Regions from separate parts of the Gemmobacter sp. 24YEA27 genome, predicted to be linked through region 1. Evidence: riboswitches for the same ligand, from Rfam matches in the RefSeq annotation. Region 1 holds a riboswitch; each other region holds the start of a gene.

Region 1 (6,804 bases):
GCAGATCTCGCGGAAATTCTTGCGAGGCACGCCCTTGGACCCTTTGCGCGCGCCGATATGCCCCAAAATCATGTGAGTTCCTTATCGATCAGGCCGATGAAACGGCGGTTCTGCCAGGCCTCGCTGATGAGTTTCGCCGAGGCGATAACGCGGTCAAGCCGCGGCAGATGTTCGACCGGATCGGGGCTTTGCCCGGCCACCAGCGCCAGAAAGGCCCGCATCGCATCGAGGAACATCGCATTGCGCTCCAGCGGCAGGTCAAGCACCCGCTCGCCCGCCAGGTCCTGGACCCGGTAGATCTGGGCCGCGAAATCAAAGTCAAAGCTCTGGCGGGTGCCGTGCAACACCGCCCGCCGGTGCAGGCGCGGCGTCAGGTAATCCATTGCGACCGAGCCCGCCGCCCCCCCCTCGCGCTGCCTGAGCGTGATGAAGCTCGCCAGATCAACACCCGGGTAAGCGGCATGGCCCTGCGACAGCACCTCGTCTGTCTGCAGCCCGGGGAACAGGCATTGCGCCATATCAAGCTCATGGCACAGGTCCAGCAGCACTCCGCCGCCTTTCTCCTGCGCGGCATAGCTTTCCGCAAAGGACCAGTTCTGCCGCCACTGGGTGACATCATGGCCAATCGCAAAGGAAAACCGAAAAATATCCGACAGATCGCGGCGCGCGAGTTCGCGAAACGCCGGATGCCAGCGCATCATATAGCCAACCATCGACCGCTCTGCGACCGGCGCAGAGCAGGTGCTGATCGCCTCCACTTCTGCCGGTGAAAAGGAAAGCGGCTTTTCCACATAGACCGGCAGACCCCGATCCGCCGCCGCGCAGATCACCTCGGCGCGCACATCGGTCGCGGTCGCCACCACCACCGCATCATGGTCGCGCAGATCCGCCTGCAATCCGGCCGCACCATATCCCCGCCAGCCGCGCAAGCTCGCCAGCGCCCCAAGCGTCTGCAGGTTATCATGATGGCGCCTCCCGATCGAGCCCGCACCCACCACCAGAACCTTCACCACCATCGCCAGCCTCCGCTTTCCCTGTCCGGCATCGCATGAACCCGCAGCGCCGAACAGCCCTTTTCATCTGTCCGAAAATATCCTCGGGGGGAGCGCGGGCACCGCGCGCGGGGGGGCAGACAGCCCCCCGTTGCCCGATCCGTCAGGCCTCACCCCGCCAGGGCTGCGCGCCGGTTCCAGTACACGGCCGCCTCCACCTCGGCGCACAGCGCGATCAGCTCCTCATCCGCGCCAAAGGGCGCCGCCAGATGCACGCCGATCGGCAGGCCCGAGGCCGACCAGCCGAGCGGCAAAGACGCCGCCGGCTGGCCGCTTGCATTGAACACGGCGGCAAAAGGCGAATAGTCGAAACAGCGCCCCGGCCCGAGGCGGAAATCAACGTAATCCTCGGTCTCATGGCTGAAGCGCCCGACATGTGCCGGCGGCTCGGCCAGCGTGGCCGAGAGCAGGATGTCATAACCAGCGCCGGTTTCAGGCCGGAAGAAATACGCCATCTCGCGTCCGAAATCATGGATATCCTCGACCGCTTCCAGATAGCGCAGCGGCCCGAGCGCCTCGGCATGTTTCACCGCGCCGCGCCCGACACCCTCGACCAGATCCGCCGTCAGCGCGCTGCCTTTCAGCTTTTGCCGGATCGTCAGCGCTGTGCCGACCGCAACGATATCGGTCCAGGCCCGCATCATTGCCCCGATATCCGCCTTTGGCCGCGCCGGTTCCACATGGTGGCCAAGGCTTTCCAGCAGCTGCCCGGCCTCCCGCACCGCGGCTGCGACCTCCGGGTCAATCGCGGCGCCGGTAAAGGTCGTGTCGCAGATCGCCACGCGCAGCCGTCGGGGCGGGGCCGAGATCGCCTGGCCGTAGCCCTTTGCCAGCGGCGGCGCGACATAGGGGCACCGAGGTCAGGTCCCTCGCAGGCATCCAGCATCACCGCCGTGTCGCGGACGGAACGCGTCAGGAACCCGTCAATCGCCATGCCGGCCCAGCCCTCGCCGGACCAGGGCCCGTCGGGCAGCCGCGCGCGGGTTGGCTTGAAGCCGAAAAGCCCGCAATTCGAAGCCGGAACCCGGACCGAGCCGCCGCCGTCTGATCCATGCGCGAAAGCGACGATCCCCGCCGCGACCGCCGCCGCCGCGCCGCCCGAAGAGCCGCCGGCGGTATGGTCAGTGTTCCAGGGGTTGCGGGTTGGCCCGCCATAGGCGGCGGCCTCGGTTGCGATGCCGACCCCGCCTTCGGGGCTTGTCGTGCGCCCGAAGGTCACCACCCCGGTCGCCCGCATCCGCGCCATCATATTGCAATCGGCGGCATAGGTCCTGGCCGGACCAAGCCGCGTGCCGTTAAGGGATGGCAGATCCTTTGCCTCGAGCCCCAGATCCTTGATCAGGAAGGGCACGCCGCGAAACGGCCCGCGCGGCAGGCCGGCGCGAATTTCAGCGCGCGCAACCTCTTCCTGCACCAGAACCACGGCATTGATTGCCGGATTTCGCGCCCCGACCGCCGCCAGCGCCGCATCCAGCAGCTCATCCGGGCTGACCTCGCCCTTTGCCACCAGCCCCGCAAGTTCGGTCGCATCCCGCGCGCCCAGATCCCCGATCATCTGCGATTCCCCGTTATCCATCACCCGGCCAGTCTGGACGCGGCGCCCGGGAAAGGTCCAGAGGCGCCGCGCATCCGGCTGTTACCGCAACCATGTGGCCCGGGCGACCAAAGCGGCCCCTGCCGCAGGCTTGCGCCCCGTCAGCCGCTTGACAGAGGGCAAGGGCGGGTCGCATGGAAGGCAGAGCAACGGTTCCGGCGCCGTGCCCGCAAGGTGCGGTTTTCCGGAGAATAGGGAATGTGGCCGGGCCTTCTGCGCAGGGATCCGGGACCACAGCTGCCCCCGCAACTGTAAGCGGTGAGCGGCGGTTGAGGATGCCACTGGAAGTGCCTCAGAGGGGCAGGTCCGGGAAGGCCAGCCGTTCGCCCGGACCCGCGAGCCAGGAGACCTGCCGCTGCTGATCACCCTTTCCCTCGCACGGGGCGTGCGGCGGAGGGCGGAGTGCCGCCAGAGGTGACGTTCATGCGCAACGGGAGGGCTTTCCCCCGCGGCGAAAACGCATCAGGGCGGCGGTCAGCGACCGGTGGCTCCGAAGAAAGGGCTGAGAGATGTTTCACAGGGTTTCCCATCTGGCAGTGATCACCGCGCTGACCGCCGCCGGTGCGACCGGCAGCGCGTGCGCGCAGGCACAGAACGATGCCCCTATTGAACTGGGTACGATCACGCTCTCGGCCCTGCGGTACGGGGCCGATATTGCGCGCACCGGCGTCTCGGTCAGTGTGGTTGACCGCGCCGAGCTGGACAAAAGCGCCGATCTGCGGCTCGCGGATTTTCTTGGCACATTGCCGGGGGTCTCGGTGATCAGCCAGGGTGGTTTTGGTGCCAATACCGCCTTGCGGATCCGGGGCTTCGACGGGCGTCATATCGCGGTCTATATCGACGGGATCCGCATTGACGATCCGTCCGGCGTGCAGGTCTCGACCGATTTCGGCGCGCTGATGACCGATGATATTGCCCGGATCGAGGTGCTGCGCGGGTCGCAATCGGCGCTTTGGGGCGGCTCGGCCGTGGCCGGGGTGATCAATATCTCGACATTGTCCGGGGCAGAGCCGGGGCTGCATCAGAAGGTGCGCATCGAAGGGGGCAGCCATAATTCGGCCCGCCTTGCCTGGGGGCTGACCCAAAAGGATGACCAGCTTGAACTCGCCCTGAATGCCAGCCATTTCCGCACCGACGGGATATCGGCCTTTGCCGGGGGCACCGAGGCGGATGGCGCCGAGGCCAGCCGGCTGTCGTTTTCGGCGCGCTACCGGGTCTCGGATCTGGTGACGCTGGGGGGTGCCGCTTTCTGGCAAAAAACCCGCAGCGATTATGACGGCTATATCGATACGAATGGCGACGGTTATACCGATACGTTCACCGATCTGCCCAATGAGATGCGCCGTCAGGATCTTGGCCTGCGCCTCTTCGCAGAGCTGGAGACCGGCAATACCCTGCATGTGCTGGGCATCGGCTTTTCGCGCAACAAGCGCGATATGGATGACGAGAACGGCAAAAGCGCCTTTACCGGCGAGCGTCTGACGCTGGACTGGCAGGCGACCAGCACGCTTTCAGATCAGATAACCCTGTCTTATGGCGCGGATTTCAACCGTGAAGAGGCGAAAACCTCGGCCATGCCCGGAGGCTCGGGTGATACGGATACCAAAGGGGTCTGGGGCCAGCTCGCCTGGTCGCCGCGCGAAGGTCTCGATGTGACGGCGGCGCTGCGATATGATGACCATTCCGCCTTTGGCGGTTTTGGCACCGGGCGACTTTCCTTTGCCTTGGCGGCGGCCGAGGGGCTGACCCTGCGCGGCGCAGTCGCGCGGGGCTTCCGCGCGCCCTCGCTTGACGAGCTGTACGGTGATTACCCGGGGCTGTTCTTCACCGGCAATCCCGATCTCGATCCCGAAACCAGCGTTTCCTACGAGCTGGGCGCAGATTATGCCTTCGGGACAGGTGCGTCGCTGTCTTTCACGGCGTTCCGCATCGAGGTCGAAGACCGCATCGCCGCCGATCCCGCGACCTTCTGGTCAACCCTGGGCAATCTGGCGGGAAGCTCGGTGTCGAAAGGCGTCGAGCTGGCCGCGAAAACCAGGCTGAGCGACACGCTGAGCCTCACGCTCGCCTATACCTATACCGATGCGCATGACCCGAATGGCGCGCGCCTGACGGCGGTGCCGCGCCATAATCTGGCGCTCGCGCTGGATGCTGAGATCAGCGAGAGGGTCTCGGCGCGCTTTACCCTCAGCCATCTGGCCGGACGCCGCGACAGGCATGTGAACAGCTTTGCCGCCCTCGACATGCCCGACGTCACCTTGCTGGACGCGGCCTTCAGCTATCAGATCAGTGACAGTATCGGGGCCACATTGCGCATCGAGAACTTGGCCGATGAACACTGGCAGTCCTCGCATGGCTACGGCACGCCGGGTCGCACGGCCTGGCTCGGGCTGCAGGCGCGGTTCTGATGCTGCGTGCCGCCACCCTTGTCCTGCTTTTCGGGGCCCTGCCGGTGGCGGCCGACCCTCTTCGCCCTCCGGGGCGGGTGGTCTCGATAAACCTTTGCACCGATCAGCTGGCAATGATGCTGGCCGCGCCGGGGCAACTGGTTTCGGTCAGCCATCTGGCCTCGGACCCGCTGGCGTCGTCCATGCCGGATGAGGCAGCCGCCTATACCGCAAACCGGGGCGGTGCCGAGCAGGTGTTTCTTATGAAACCAGATCTCGTGCTGGCCGGCACCTATACCGCCCGCGCCAGTGTCGATCTGCTGCGCCGGCTAGGCATCCGGGTGGAACAGGTCGCGCCGGTCACCTCGCTGGAGGGCGTCAGCGCGCAGATCCGCGAGGTGGCGGGGTATCTCGGGCGCGAGGCGGCGGGCGAGGCGCTGGTCACTGAATTCGAGGCCGGGCTTGCGGCGCTGGCGACTGATCTGGCCCTGAAACCGGCGGCACTTTATTATCCCAATGGCTATACGACGGGGAAGGGCACCCTGTCGGATGATGTTCTCGCACATACCGGTTTTGCCAATATCGGCGCGGTCGCGGGCGTCACTGGCGGAGGTGTCCTGCCGATGGAGCTGATCGTGATGGCGCAGCCCGACCTGATCGTGACCTCGAAACCCTATCCCGGCGCCTCGCGTTCGGAAGAGATCCTTGACCACCCGCGCTGGCGCTTTTACAGGCTCAGGCCGGGGTGGTGGCCTTCAGTGATGCTGACTGGATCTGCGGCACACCGCATATCCTGCGCGCGGTCGCGGCGATGCGCGCGGCGCGGCTGGGGCTGGAGGCCGCATCGGCCACAAAAGACGCGGGGGAGCGCGCGGAATGAAAATGCTGATCCCGCTGTTGCTGGCGCTGGTGGCGGCGCTGTTTGCGGCCTCGCTTCTGATCGGGCCGGCAGGGCTGGGCCTTGGCGAAAGCCTGCGCGCGCTTCTGGGCGGCGAGGGCGGGCCGGTTATGCTGGTCATGCAGGAGATCCGCCTGCCGCGCGCGCTCCTCGGGCTGCTGATCGGCGCGGCGCTCGGGATCTCCGGCGCCGCGATGCAGGGCTATCTGCGCAACCCCCTGGCCGAGCCGGGGCTGATCGGCGTTTCGGCCTCGGCGGCCCTGGGCGCAGTTCTGACCCTGCAGACCGGGCTTGCAGCGGCCTTTTCGCTGGCCTTGCCGCTGGCGGCGCTGGCGGGGGCGGGGCTGGCCTCACTGCTGATCCTGGGGCTTGCCGGCCCGCGCGGCGGTGCGCTGGCGCTGATCCTGGCCGGGATCGCGATTTCCGCGCTGGCCGGCGCGGCGACCTCGCTGATCCTGAACCTCTCGCCCAATCCCTTTGCCGCAGCCGAAATCGTCTATTGGATGATGGGCTCGCTGGCGGACCGGTCTTTCACCCATGTCTGGCTGGCGGCGCCGTTTATCCTTGTGGGCCTCGTGGCGCTGCTGAGCCTCGGGCGGGGCCTTGATGCGATGACCCTGGGCGAGGATGCGGCCGAGAGCCTTGGCATCCGCCCCGCAAGGCTGCGCCTTGTGCTGATCCTCGGGTGTTCTGCGGCGGTGGGCGCTTCGGTCGCGGTGGCGGGAGCGATTGGCTTTGTCGGGCTTGTGGTGCCGCATGTGTTGCGCCCGCTGGTTGGGGCCAGTCCCTCGCGGCTTTTGCCGGCTTCGGCCCTTGGCGGCGCGGCGGTGCTGCTTGCCGCCGATATCGCGACCCGGCTGATCGCGCCGGATC
Region 2 (6,804 bases), 1.3 Mb from region 1:
ACAGGGCGGCGGCTGCGCGAAGAGGGCTGGCCCGAGGGCGTCGAGCGGCTAGTGGTGATGCTGGATGGCAGCTGTGCCTTTCAGAATCTGGCGCCCGAAGGCATCTCGATCTGGTGGGGCGCCTTTGTCGGCATGGCGAATGAGATCACCGAAGCCGGACCGCTGGCCGAGGCGGGGCCGCGTATCCTCGCCCGGCGCGAAGCGGCACGGGCCGAGCACGGCTGGCTCATGGATATCTATATTCTGGACCGGACATCCCCGGCGGCATAAGCCGCCGGGAAGCTGGTTTATGCCTCGCGGCCACGGCTCCAGAGCCAGGCTGCGAAAAGGCCGAGCAGCGTCCAGACCGCAAGACCGACCCCGATGGCGCGGCCGGCGAATTGCGCGGCCAGTTCAGGCGGCGTCGGGCCGGTGAACTCATGCGGATGCGGCGCGCCGACGATATGGGGCGCGAGGATCAGCAGGATCGCCGCCGCCCAGACCGCCCAGTTTTTGCCGAATGCGATCAGCCAGAGACCGATGCCGGTCGCAATCACTGTCGCCACCCACCAGATCGCGCGGGCGTTGACATCGGCCGCGGCCATGCCCGGAAGCTCGGGCGAGAGGCCGAAAGCCGGCGCCATCTGCACCGCGACAAAGCCCGCGATCCCCCAGAGAAGACCCTGGCGCGCGGTGACCCGGTTGCCATTATTCTCGGACAGGGCCATCGCCGCGACAAGCAGCAGCCCATAGCCGGCATAGACCATAATCGAGAACAGGATCGACAGCCCGTCGCGGCCTGCGTCAAAGCCGATACCCGGGATCTCTGCCGCCTCGCCATGGTCATGCGCTTCATCCGCGCCATGGGCATGGCCCGGTTCGGCGGCAGGCTCTGTCTGCGCCCCAGTGGATTCCGGCGCTGGTTCTTCACCGTGATGATGGTCGGAGGCCGCCGCGAAATGGGTGCGCTCGCCGCCCTCATAAAGCTCGGCATGAAGCAGCACGGGCTGCACGAAAACAAGCTGCAACAGGGCGGCAATCAGCCCCGCTGCAGCGCCAGCGATCAACGCGCTGGTCAGCAGTCTTTGCAACATATCAGTGGCAGGGGAATCCGACCGCGTGACGCACATCATGGGCGGCGTCATGCAGGGTTTCCGACTGGGCGAGGCCAGCGACGAAGATCAGCGCAGCACCCAAAAGCGCCACGACGAGGATATTCGCCAGTTTGACATCAGCCTTCGCGCCTGAGCGGGCAATGGTGGACATATGAATCACTCCTTGCCGTCATCCCCGACGGCGGTTCCATCAAATGCGAAGGTCGGTCTCCTGACTTGCAGGTCACAGCCTCTGCCCTCCTTCCCATGGATTGCTCCACAGTGGTTAACGGGGTCGGCTCGCTGCGCACAGTCGCGGGGGCGGTCGGGTCGGGGTCTCCCCCGCCCTGTTCCCATGCCGGTCGCCCGGCACCTTCACGATATCGAGAGTGACAGGCGCGTGACGCCCGGTCAAGCCGCTCTGGTCAGGGCGCCAGCGCGCCGTAGAGGATAAGGGTCGGCGCCGGGTCGGGGGCGGCGCCCTCAAGATACGCGGCCAGGCCCGCAACCGTATCACGGCGGAAGGATTGCGCCGGGGTCGAGACGCCCTGCGCCATCAAAGCGGGCGTGTCGGGCGCCAATCCGGCGGCGATCAGCTTTGCCGCCAGCTGCGGGAATGTCGCCCGCGCCATAAAGACCGAGGTCACCGCCTGGGTATCGGCCAGAGCCGCCCAGTTGAGGCTTTCGGGCAGCGCGCCGGTCACATCATGGCCGGTCACGAACTGCACCCTTCGCGCATTGAGCCGCCGCGTGAGCGGGATCCCCGCCGCCGCCGCCGCAGCCGAGGGCGCGGTGACGCCGGGCACGATCTCATAGCCGATCCCGGCCTCATTAAGCGCGGTGATTTCCTCTTCAAGCCTGCCGAACATGCCGGAATCGCCGGATTTCAGCCGCACCACTTTCAGGCCCGAACGCGCATGATCGACCAGGAGCCGGCTGACATGATCCTGGCGCGGCGAGGCGCGCCCCGCCCGTTTGCCGACCGAAATCAGATCCGCCTCCGGCGCCGCCAGATCAAGGATCGGCCCGGCAGAGAGGTCGTCATAAAGCACCACATCCGCCGCTTGCAGCCGTTTGACCGCGCGCAGGGTCAGCAGATCGGGATCGCCCGGGCCAGAGGAGACAAAGCTGACGATCTCGCTCATGTGGCGGCTCCGATCAGGTGGAAGAAGGTGCCGGTGACAAGGCCTTTGCGCGATCCGGTTTCGGGGACCGGCGCGCTTTCGGCATCAGTCACGCGGGCAAGGGGCGCATCGGGCTGGGCGAGAATGGTCGAATAATGGAACTCATGCCCGCGCAGCCTCGCACCCGCCACATGGCCCGGGATCGGCGCGGAAAGCGCGGCCAGCCGGTAGCCCAGATGCATCCTGCGCTTTTCATACGAGGTCACAAGACCGAGGAGCCCGGCCATCTGATGCCGGGTGCCGGATGCATCGACCAGCGCCTCGCCCAGCACCATATAGCCGCCGCATTCGCCATGAACCGGCTTTACCGCCGCGAAATTTCTGAGGCCCGCAAGAAAACCTGATGCCGCCGCGATCCGGCCTGCATGAAGCTCGGGGTAGCCGCCGGGCAGCCAGCAGAGATCGGCCTCGGGTGGTGGTTCATCGGCCAGAGGCGAAAAGGGCAGGATCTCGGCGCCCTGCGCGTGCCAGGCATTCAGCAGATGCGGATAGGTGAAGGAAAACGCCTCGTCCCGCGCCAGCGCAATGCGCTGACCGGGCGGTTTCGGCAGCTCTCCCGCCGGGGTGCTCACGCCACCCGCCGCCGCCGCGCGCAGGGAAGCAAGATCGGTATGGTCGCGCAAAAAACCGGCATAGTCACTGATGGCGCGTTCAAGATCCGGATGTTCGACAGCCTGAACCAGACCCAGATGCCGCTCTGGCAGGGTCAGGTCGCCGCGCCGGGGCAAGGCTCCGAAAACCGGCAGCCCGACCGCCTCCATCCCCAGCCGGCAGAGCCTCTCATGGCGGGGCGAGGCGAGGCGGTTCAGGATCACGCCCGCGATTTTCACATCCTTGCGATAGGCCGCCATCCCGGCAGCCATAGCCGCCACGGTCTGCGCCGCCCCCGAGACATCCAGCACCACCACGACCGGCCAGCCGGTCAGCGCCGCAATATCGGCGCTGGCGCCGGTTCCGGTCTCGCCCGGGAATGCCACGCCGTCAAACAGCCCCATCGAGCCCTCGGCCAGCGCCATCTCGCCGCCCCGCGCCAGCTGCGCCCCGATCAGCCCGGGCGCCATTGCCCAGCTGTCGAGATTGAAACTCGACCGCCCCGAAGCCGCGAGGTGAAAGGCCGGGTCGATGTAATCGGGGCCGCATTTATAGGGCTGCACCGCCACGCCGTCATCGCGCAATGCGCGCAACAGCCCGAGCATCACAGTGGTCTTGCCCGCGCCGGAGCGCGGGGCGGATATGATCAGCCCTTTGGTCACAGCTTCACCGCATCGGCCCGGCCCGCACGGAAACGGCGGTCATAATCGGTGGAATAAAGGCTCGATTCGATGAATCCCTCCTGCCCCTCCGAGTGCTGCCCCAGGGACGGGCCGACCAGGATCAGTGCGGTGCGCTCCATCGTGTCGCCGATCAGCCCGGCGATGGTCGCAAGTGTGCCGCGCACCACCCGCTCATCCGGCCAGGAGGCGCGCCAGACCACCGCCACCGGGCAATCGGCCCCGTAATGCGGGGTGAGTTCGGCGGCCGTCTCGTGCAGCCGGTGGATCGAGAGATGGATGGCCAAAGTCGCCCCCGTGGCCGCAAATGCCTCCAGCTTTTCGCGTTCCGGCATCGCCGAGGCGCGGCCAGGGGTGCGGGTCAGGACAAGGCTCTGTGCAAGGCCCGGCAGCGTCAGTTCCATCCCCAAGGTCGCGGCGGCTGCGGCGAAAGAGGGCACACCCGGCGTCACATCATAGGGGATGCCCTCGGCCTTCAACCGGCGGATCTGTTCGCCCATGGCCGACCAGACTGAAAGATCGCCGGAATGCAGCCTTGCGACATCAAGGCCTGCCTCATGCGCGGCACGGATCTCGGCGATGATCGCGTCCAGATCCAGCGGCGCGGTGTTGACGATCTTCGCGCCTGGCGGGCAATGCGACAGCACGGCCTCGGGGATCAGCGACCCGGCATAAAGACAGACAGGCGAGGCCGCGATCAGGTCACGCCCGCGCAGCGTCAGCAGGTCGGGCGCGCCGGGGCCGGCGCCGATGAAATGAACGGTCATGGGGCGGCTCCTGTCTGGACGATGGCGATGGCGGCAGTGGCCTTGCCATCGGCGGAAATCACACGCGGCGCAGAGAGGCGGGCGCCGGGGCCAAGGGCGGCCAGCGCGCAGGCCTCTGACACCGACCCCGTTCCATGCGCCGCGCGCGAGGCGGCGCTGTCGGTCAGGGTTGCCGGTGCCGTCAGCGCGGCAGCGGTGACCGGATGCAGGTGATAGCCCAGCCGCGCCAGCTGCTGCGCGGCATGATGGCGCGCCTTGACTGCCGGCAGCGCGATATGGCGCAGGTCAGCGGCGCCGGCGCGCGCCAGCGCATCAAGGATCGATTCAACCTGGGCGGTTTCGCGAAAGCCGATACCGGCGATGCGCGATGGATTGATATGGGGCGGAATCATCGCGTCACACTCCATTGCACCACCGGAAAACTGGATTTCCACCCCCGCTTGCGCCCCAATGGCGCCGCCTCGGCCAGCTCAATGCGCAAAAGCTGGCCGCCTTTGGCGCCATGCCAGGCCGCGAGCAACGTCTCGGTCTCAAGCGTCACGCCATGCGCCACAACCCGCACACCCTGCGGCAGGCAGGCCCAGAGCGCGTTCAGGAGGTTGTCATCGGCACCACCGCCGATGAACACCGCATCCGGGCGCGGCAATGCGGGCAGCACATCCAGCGCCCGCCCCTCGCGGATCTCAAGCTGGTCGACACCAAGCCGGGCGGCATTGCCGCGCGCGCGGCCAGCGCGGGTGGCATCCGCCTCGACACCAATCGCCCGCATGGCGGGATGCGACAGCAGCCATTCGATCGCGACTGACCCTGACCCGGTGCCGATATCCCAGAGCATCTCGCCCGCGCGCGGCGCGAGCGCCGACAAAGCCAGCGCCCGGATCGGGCGTTTGGTGATCTGCCCATCATGCTCAAAAAGGTCATCCGCGCGCCCGGTGGCAAGCGTCGCCGCCCGGCCCGCGCCCCGGATCTCCACTGCGGCGACGACAAGATCCTCTGTCACCGCCTCGTCGAACTCACCGGCGGTGGTGGCGATCACACGCTCTTCCGGGCCGCCGACATGGGTAAAAAAAGTCACCAGGCTTGCAGAAAACCCGGCTTCCACAAGATAAGCCACCAACGCCGCCGGGGCCTTGCCATCGCGAAGCGTCACGATCAGCCGCGCGCCAGGCGCGAGGCCCGGGCGCAGCCGCGACAGCGGCGCTGCGTGAAGCCCGTGGCAGCTGACCTCTTCCAGCCGCCAGCCCTTGCGGGCGGCAACCAGCGAAAAGACCGAAGGCCCTGGAAAGGAGCGCCATTCGCCCGGCGCCAGGTCTCGCGCCAGACTGCCACCGGCGCCAAACCAAAACGGATCACCCGAGGCCAGAACCGCGACCCGCTGCCCGCGCAAAGCCAGAACCGGCGCCAGCGCGAAAGGCACCGGCCAGGGCCGCTTGTCAGGGTGCCCGATCATCGCAAGATGACGCGGGCCCCGAACACGACATCCGCCGCCGCCAGCGCCTGACGGCTTGCATCCGGCAGGCCAGACGCGCCATCTTCGCCAATACCGATGATGGAAAGCCATTCAGCCATGACCCCGAACCTTCTCATTCTTGGTGGCACAACCGAGGCGAGCCAGCTCGCCCGCCTGGTCGCGGAACACGGGATCAGGGCCACGCTGTCCTATGCCGGTCGGACAGAGACGCCGCGCGCCCAGCCCGTCGCGGTCAGAACCGGCGGTTTCGGGGGCGCTGAGGGACTTGCCGCCTGGATGCGCCAGCACCAGGTCTCCCATCTGATCGACGCCACGCATCCTTTTGCCGCGCAGATGAGCCAGAACGCCCATGCGGCGGCGGCCCTGACCGGCACACCCCTGATCCGCCTGATGCGCCCGGCCTGGACGCCCGCGCCCGGCGACGACTGGACACTCCTCCCCGATCTCGAAACCGCCGCTATGCGGCTCGGGGCGGCACCGCGCCGGGTATTTCTCGCCATTGGACGACTGCATCTCGCGGTCTTTGCCGGCCAGCCGCAGCATGACTATCTCCTGCGCCTTGTCGATCCGCCCGAGGCGGCGCTGCCCTTGCCCCGCGTCACGCTGGAAATCTCTCGCGGCCCCTTTGACCTCGCCAGCGATCTCGCGCTGCTCAGGCGCCATAACAGCGACCTCATCATCGCCAAAAACTCCGGGGGCAGCGGCGCGGATGCGAAACTCGAGGCCGCACGCACGCTCGGCCTGCCGGTCTGGCTGATCGACCGCCCCGTTTTGCCGCCAGCGGAAACCGTCTCTGATCCTGCAGAAGTCCTCGCCCGGCTTCATGCCGACCTCGGCGTGTAAACAAACCGTCCGACCCGGCGCGTCAGCGAAGAGCCGACCAGAACCATGGTCCGCATATCGACCATCTCCGGCTGCAGATCGCGCAGCTCGACCACCCGCAGCTCCTGTTCCGGGGTCGAGACCGCGCGGGCCAGCACCACCAGCCGCGACGGCTCGCAGCCCTCGCGCAGCACTTCGATCACCCGCTCGAACCGC
Region 3 (6,804 bases), 1.3 Mb from region 1:
GACGAATTCGCCGACCGATACCGTATCGGTCACCGGATCCCATTCATAGGTTTCAGCATTGCGGAAGCTGCGGTCAGAGCCGATGCGGTAAAGCACTGCCGACACGCGGACCGCGTCCGACGGCGCCCATTCGGTTTTCAGCTGCAGCCAGTGATCGGTGAAGTCGGTCTTCGCGTCTTCAACATTGTAGTTCAGCGCCTCGGTCCCCGCGACGAGGATCCCGTTGCGCAAAGGCGTGCCATAATAGGCCATCGGCTCGCGCTTTGCGTAATCGGCGGACAGGGTGAAGGTCAGATCAGGCGTCGCCTTCCAGCTCAGCGCGGCGGTCACGGCGCCGAGACTGTCATCCGCACCGTCGATCCAGCCGTCAGATCCATCCGCGATCACCGCGACGCGGTAGGAAAGCGTGTCCGAGAGCGAGCCGCCACTGTCGGCGCCAAAGCGCAGCCTGCCATCTGACCCCGCAAGCGCGGTCAGCAAATGGCGCGGCGCACCGTCAAACGGGCGTTTGGGCATCGCATTGACGAAACCGCCAATCGCGCCATGGCCATGGATCACCGAGCCGCCGCCTTTCAGGACCTCGAATTCCTCGATCAGCCAGCTGTCGACCGGGAAAGAGATATTGCCGCGCCCGGGAAACTGCCTGGTGCCGTCAAACAGCATCATCACCGAGCTCGTGCCCTGAAAGCCGCGCGCGGCGAAGGCATTGTCATAACCCGGTGCAGCGATCGAGGTGACCCCGGTTGCGGTCTGCGATACGGCGGAGGCGATCGAATGAAGACCGCGTTCGGCCATGGTTTCGGTGCCGATCACCTCGACGGCAGCAGGGATGTCGCGGATTTTTTCGCCCAGCCGGCTGGCGGTGGGCGCGGTGGCGTCAAGCCCCTGGCCTGCGTCGTCATCGACCGGCAGCCAGATGGTGCCAAGGCCGATGGTGGTCTCTTCTGCCAGCGCCGGCGCAGCGGCGATGGGGGTGAGAGCGGTAAGTGTCAGCAAAAGCCGCACAGATGTGCGGCGGGAAATGGACGGCATGAATTTTACCCCGAAAGGCGTTTTGCACGTCACTGCAGACTGCAAGGAACCGACGGGCAATCACCCGCATGTCATCCTTGCCATCAGGAACCCCCGCCCGATGCGCCTGCCCGTGAATATGGCCGACGGCAGGTCTCCTGGCTCGCGGGTCAGTGGGTTTCGCGCCTTCCCAGGGTCCATGAACCCCAGTGGCATATCGCGAAACCCTCGCCGCTCACAGTTGCGGGGGCAGCCGCAGATCGGGCGGATGCCCTGCTGCGTTCCCTCTTTCCTCCCTCGCGGGAACCGTCGCCTCTGCGCTACCCGCCGGGGTGGTGGTCTGTCAACGCCCGTTATCACGGGCGCGTTATAAGGGGGCATCCGGGACCCCTTGTGAGGAGCCTGTCCTGAGGGGCGGGGCGGGCGGTTGCCGTTCGGCCCCCGTCTTCATTTCTTTGCAGAAATTTCCCCAAAGCCCCGTGGTTTACCCCATGGTCTTTTGCGCGCGGGCGGATGTAACCTCTGCCCGCGCGCGCCGGGCCATGACCGGGATCCTGCGCAGGAAGGACATAGCCATGCAGACCCCGCCTTTCGTCATTTCGATCCAGAGCCAGGTCGTGTTCGGCCATGTCGGCAATTCGGCGGCGCTGTTTCCGCTTTGCGCGGCCGGGCTGGAGGTGGCGGCGATCCCGACGGTGGTGTTCTCGAATACCCCCGATTACCCGAGCCTGCGCGGTCGCGCGCTGCCCGAGGATTTTTTCGCCGATCTGCTTCTGGGCGCGATGGAGCGTGGGTTGCCCGAACGGGCCGATTACATCGTGACGGGCTATATCGGTTCGGCCGCGATCGCGCATCTGGCGGCGGAATTCATCGCAAAAGCGCGCGAGATCAACCCGCGACTGGTCTATCTCTGCGACCCTGTGATCGGCGATGCCGGCCCGGGGCGCTATGTGCCCGAAGCGGTGGTGGCGGTGATCCGCGACGAATTGCTGCCGCTGGCCGATCTGACCACGCCGAACCCGTTTGAGCTGTCGCTGTTGTCGGGGCAGAAGATTACGCGGCCTGAAGATCTGGCGCTGGCGCGGGCGGGGCTGAACCTGAGGCCTGGTGCGCGGGTAATTGCGACCGGATGCGTGCTGGAAGACAGCCCCGAGGGCTGTCTTGAAAGCGTTGTGATCACGCCGGACGGCGTGAGCCGTCACCCCGCGCCGCATTTGCCGCTGGCGCTGTCGGGGACCGGGGATCTGTTCGCGGCGCTGATCATTGCCGGGCTGGGGCGCGGTCGTTCCCTGGCCGATGCCGTTGTTTTTGCGCAAAAGCTCACCGGGATTGCGATGGGGGAGGCGGCGGCGCTCGGACGGCAGGAGGTCATGCTGAGCAGCGCGGAATTTCTGGCGGGCCTGGCAGAGCTGGCGGCGATCCGCCGCTGACCTCGGGTACCGGGCCCGTCCGCGCTGTTCTGCCTGTGGGGATGTGGCATCGGTTTCCGCCAGCTGTCTTCCTGACCAGGGCGCAGGGGCCGCCAGCAGGTCTCCTGCACAGACAGGTGCGGCGCTGCCTGGTCTGAGGATGCGAGGGCGAGGTCTGGTGCCCGGTTTTGGCAAGGCGCTGGACGCGGGCTCTTCCGTCCGCGCCATATCACCGGGGCGCCGCAGGATGGCGGCAAGAGGTGGCGTCACACAGAGGAATGGCTGAGCGTTACGACATTGCGGCCCAGGGTTTTCGACCGCAAAAGCGCGCCATCGGCCGCATCCACCATGGCAGTGATATCCTCGGAAGGCGCCATCGGGCCGCCGCCGGTTTTCACGCCGATGGAAACCGTCACGCTGAGCGTGACCCCATTGCCGCCATCGACCGGCGTGGCGCCGACCACGCAGCGCAGCCGTTCGGCAATGCGCTGCGCCTCGGCGGCGGTGGTTTCGGGCAGGGCGATCAGAAACTCCTCACCCCCGATCCGCGCCAGCATATCATCGATCCGCAGATTGTCGCGCAGGCGGCGGACCACTTCGACCAGGACAGTGTCGCCGGTGGTGTGGCCATAACAATCATTGACGGATTTGAACCGGTCGAGGTCGATTACCAGCACCGCGAATTCGCTGCCCTCGACCGCCGCCTGTTCGGCGATGCCTGCCAGGCGCGGGAAAGCATAGCGGCGGTTATAGGCACCGGTCAGCGGGTCGATGATCGCAAGCCGCAGCCCGGCCTCGATCGAGCTCCGCTCGGCATCGGCCTGTTGCTTGCGCCGCAAAAGCAGGCGGATGCGCAGATCCAGCTCTTCGGCGCTGACAGAAGGGTCGATCACGTCATGGGCGCCCATATCGAAGGCGAGCGCGGCGGTGTCACTGGTTTCCGGCGCCAGGATGCAGAACATGCTGTGGCGGAAATGCGAAATGCCGGAAAGCTGGGTCATCAGCCGCAGACCGCCGCCATGGGTGCCGGTATCGGCCTCGATCAGGAAGACATGGGTATGGGCCGCCTGTTCGCCATAGCTCGCCACTTCCGCAGGGGCATGTACGCGCGCATGGTCACGCAGCCTCGGGTCCAGCTGTTGTTTCCAGGCCTGCGCGGTCTCGGGCCGGGCGGCGATCAGGCCGACGGGGCCGACCGGCAGAAAGCTGCCCTTGCGGTCTGCGAGGCCCAGCATCTCGGGGATCTCGCACCCCCAGGCGCGTGACATCATCTGGCTTTCCTCGCGCTGGCGCAGCAGATTGCGGATCCGCGCCAGCAGGACCGACATATCGGGCGGCTTGACCATCACGTCATCTGCGCCCGCCCGCAGCGCGGCCAGCCGGCGCTCTGGCGTGTCTGGCGCGATGAGGGCAATCACCGGCAGGTTGCGGGTGCGCGGATCGCTGCGCAGCGCGGTGATCACCTGCGGGCCGGGCATATCGGGCAGGTCACAATCGATTACGATCAGATCGGGACGTTCGCGCCGTGCTGCGCGCAGACAGGAAGTGGCATCCGCCGTCAGCAGGGGCCGGAAAAAGCCATCGCTCAGCCGGACCTGGAAGATGACCCGGTTTGCCGGGATAGAGTCCGCGATCAGGATACGGCGTGGCATATCAGGCTTCCCTGCTGGAAGGTCGGTCGGAACGGGGCGCGGCGGACAATTACGGGGATTATCGGCCGATTGGGGGGGGCGGGACGGAAAGTCAGATTGCAGGATCTTCGGTTGGTCGCATGCAGGAAAGACAGCGCGGTTTTATCTGTCAGGATTTTGTTATGCAGATGGTTAACAAATCCTTTCAAATCGCTTCGATCCCGCTCACCTTTTGGCGATAAATCCTGGAATCTGTGGGTAAAGCTCTGGATAACAGCAAGGGCCAGGTCCGAGGTCGGGTTCACGATTAGAAAAATCTTCTCCCGGAGGGGGCTCGGTCGGCACTTTCCCCCAAGATCGCGCGTGGCTTCCCTGCCTTTTTTCGCGACCCACCCCGGCTCAGCCGGGACATGCGGCATTGCCGGCCGCCGATGGCTGTGGGATGGATGAAGCCTCGGACGTGCGCGATGACAGCAGGAGAACCCCCCGATGACGCAGCAGGAAAACGCGCAGATCCTGGCCCTTCAGGCCCTGGCCTGGCTTGCGGCGGATGAGGACCGGATTGGCCCGTTCCTGGCGCAAAGCGGCATCGGGATCCTGGAATTGCAGGCGCGGGCCGGCGAGACTGAGGTCCTGGCGGCGGTGATGGATTTCCTGCTGGGCGATGATGCACGGGTCGTAGAATTCGCGGCCGGGGCGGGGCGTGCGCCCGCAGAGGTGGCGGCGGCGCGGGCGGCTTTGCCCGGGGCGAGGTGCCCGACTGGACCTGAGAGCCGCCCCGATCCGGCCGCACACGCGTTTCTGGCGGCGGCTGCAGTCTGCGAGACGATCCTGTTACCCCCCGGTCCTAAGTGCAAAGGGCCGCAGCCAGAGGAACCCGCCTGATGATCGACGCCCTGCTTTTCGACAAGGATGGCACGCTTTTCGACTTTCGCAAAAGCTGGGGCGCCTGGGCGCAAAGCTTTCTGACCCAGATCGCGAGCGATGCGGATCATGCCAGCCGGCTGGCGGCGGCTGTCGGCTATCTGCCTGATACCAATGATTTTCACCCCGACAGCCCGGTCATAGCGTCGACAGCGGCGGATATAGCCGCAACGCTGCAACCGCATCTGCCGGGGGTCGGGCTGGCCGAACTGACCGGGCGGATCGACCAGGCGGCGGCCCAGGCGCGGATGGTCGAGGCGGTGCCGCTGGTGCCGCTTTTCACCGCTCTGCGGGGGCGCGGGCTGAAACTTGGCATCGTCACCAATGATTCCGAGCGCCCGGCGAAGGCGCATATGGCGGCACATGGGTTGACCGGGCTGGTCGATTACATTGCCGGCTATGACAGCGGCCATGGGGCGAAACCGGGGCCGGGGATGCTGAACGCCTTTCTGCGCGAACAGGGCCTCAGGCCCGGGCGGGTGGCGATGATCGGCGACTCGCGCCATGATATGGAGGCGGGGCACGCGGCGGGCATGACGCGGATCGCGGTGCTGACCGGGATCGCCACAGAGGCAGATCTGGCGCCGCATGCCGATCTGGTCTTGCGTGATATCGGTGCGCTGCCGGCCTGGCTGGATCAGCTGTCGGACTGATTATCTGCAGGCGCGCGCCAAAAACGACACCGGCATGTCGCCGGTTTGTTGCGCCTCTGCGCGCAGGCTCAGTCATCGTGATTCCTGACCGGGCCGTGCGCCCGGAGCTTCAGGGAGGGCCGCAGATGACCGGGGATTCAGGGATCCAGGCAGGTGACCACGCTTCTGACAGCGGGGCTGACACGGGCCGGCGCAAGCGCAGCGGCGGGCGCGCCGGGATGAAATCTCGCGGCGCTTTGGCCATTGAACAGATGCCCTGGCGAATCCCGCTGAACCCCGACCGCCCGACCGAGCCACAGGATGCCGACGGCGTCCAGCGTATCCACCGGGGTGCGATGACGATCCTCTCGGAGATCGGCATTGAGTTCCTGAACCCCGAGGCGCTGGAGATCATGCGTAAGGCGGGCTGCATCATCAACGGCACCAATGTGCGGATGGATGAGGCTTTCGTGATGGAGATGCTGGGCCATGCTCCCAGCCAGTTCACCATCACGCCGCGTAACCCCGGGCGTGAGATCGTGATCGGCGGCAAACACATGGTGTTTGTAAATGTGTCGTCACCGCCGAACTCCTGGGATCTGGAACGCGGCAAACGCTCGGGCGATTTCGCGAGCTTCCAGGAATTCATCAAACTGACGCAGTATTTCAACTGTATCCATGTTGCGGGCGGCTATCCGGTCGAACCGATTGATATTCACGCAAGCGTCCGGCACCTCGACTGCCTGCAGGAAAAGCTGGTGGTGACCGATAAGGTGGTTCACGCCTATTCGCTGGGTGCCGAACGGGTTGAGGACGTGATGGAGATGGTCCGCATCGCGGGCGGGCTTTCGCATTCCGAATTTGACGCAAAGCCGCGTATGTACACGAATATCAACTCGGTCTCGCCCCTGAAACACGACTATCCGATGCTCGACGGCGCGATGCGGCTTGCGCGGCGCGGCCAGCCGGTGGTGATCACACCCTTCACGCTGGCGGGGGCTATGGCGCCGGTGACCATGGCGGGGGCGGTGGCCTTGTCGCTGGCCGAGGCTTTGGCGGCGGTGGCGCTTTTGCAATATATCAACCCCGGTTGTCCGGTGGCGATCGGCACCTTCACCTCGAATGTCGATATGAAATCGGGCGCGCCCGCGTTCGGGACCCCGGAATATATGCGCGCGACGCAGATGACCGGGCAGC

What was found. A riboswitch is a leader RNA that binds a small molecule or an ion and turns the genes downstream of it on or off. The one in region 1 is predicted to bind cobalamin.
Region 2: another riboswitch for cobalamin. It lies ahead of QNO18_RS02845 (CbtB domain-containing protein); the one in region 1 lies ahead of QNO18_RS09435 (TonB-dependent receptor).
Region 3: another riboswitch for cobalamin. It lies ahead of QNO18_RS15695 (TonB-dependent receptor); the one in region 1 lies ahead of QNO18_RS09435 (TonB-dependent receptor).

The regions. Positions count from the first base shown of each region.
Region 1 covers NZ_JASJPW010000001.1:1,900,296-1,907,099, forward strand. The annotation lists gene QNO18_RS09415 (acylneuraminate cytidylyltransferase family protein) at 1-72, opposite strand, end outside; gene QNO18_RS09420 (Gfo/Idh/MocA family oxidoreductase) at 69-1,016, opposite strand; gene QNO18_RS09425 (amidase family protein) at 1,163-1,834, opposite strand; partial or broken gene QNO18_RS09430 (amidase family protein) at 1,948-2,628, opposite strand; cobalamin riboswitch at 2,780-3,018, shown strand; gene QNO18_RS09435 (TonB-dependent receptor) at 3,156-5,054, shown strand; partial or broken gene QNO18_RS09440 (ABC transporter substrate-binding protein) at 5,171-5,695, shown strand; gene QNO18_RS09445 (hypothetical protein) at 5,782-5,913, shown strand; gene QNO18_RS09450 (iron ABC transporter permease) at 5,910-6,804, shown strand, end outside.
Region 2 covers NZ_JASJPW010000001.1:563,345-570,148, forward strand. The annotation lists partial or broken gene cobF (precorrin-6A synthase (deacetylating)) at 1-270, shown strand, start outside; gene QNO18_RS02840 (CbtA family protein) at 288-1,073, opposite strand; gene QNO18_RS02845 (CbtB domain-containing protein) at 1,075-1,245, opposite strand; cobalamin riboswitch at 1,278-1,465, opposite strand; gene cobA (uroporphyrinogen-III C-methyltransferase) at 1,499-2,218, opposite strand; gene QNO18_RS02855 (cobyrinate a,c-diamide synthase) at 2,215-3,510, opposite strand; gene cobM (precorrin-4 C(11)-methyltransferase) at 3,507-4,295, opposite strand; gene QNO18_RS02865 (cobalamin biosynthesis protein) at 4,292-4,687, opposite strand; partial or broken gene cbiE (precorrin-6y C5,15-methyltransferase (decarboxylating) subunit CbiE) at 4,684-5,864, opposite strand; gene QNO18_RS02875 (cobalt-precorrin-6A reductase) at 5,863-6,609, shown strand; gene cobJ (precorrin-3B C(17)-methyltransferase) at 6,588-6,804, opposite strand, start outside.
Region 3 covers NZ_JASJPW010000001.1:3,152,104-3,158,907, reverse strand. The annotation lists gene QNO18_RS15695 (TonB-dependent receptor) at 1-1,032, opposite strand, end outside; cobalamin riboswitch at 1,142-1,337, opposite strand; gene pdxY (pyridoxal kinase) at 1,587-2,441, shown strand; gene QNO18_RS15685 (diguanylate cyclase) at 2,687-4,072, opposite strand; gene QNO18_RS15680 (DUF3572 family protein) at 4,541-4,936, shown strand; gene QNO18_RS15675 (HAD family hydrolase) at 4,936-5,628, shown strand; gene QNO18_RS15670 (trimethylamine methyltransferase family protein) at 5,754-6,804, shown strand, end outside.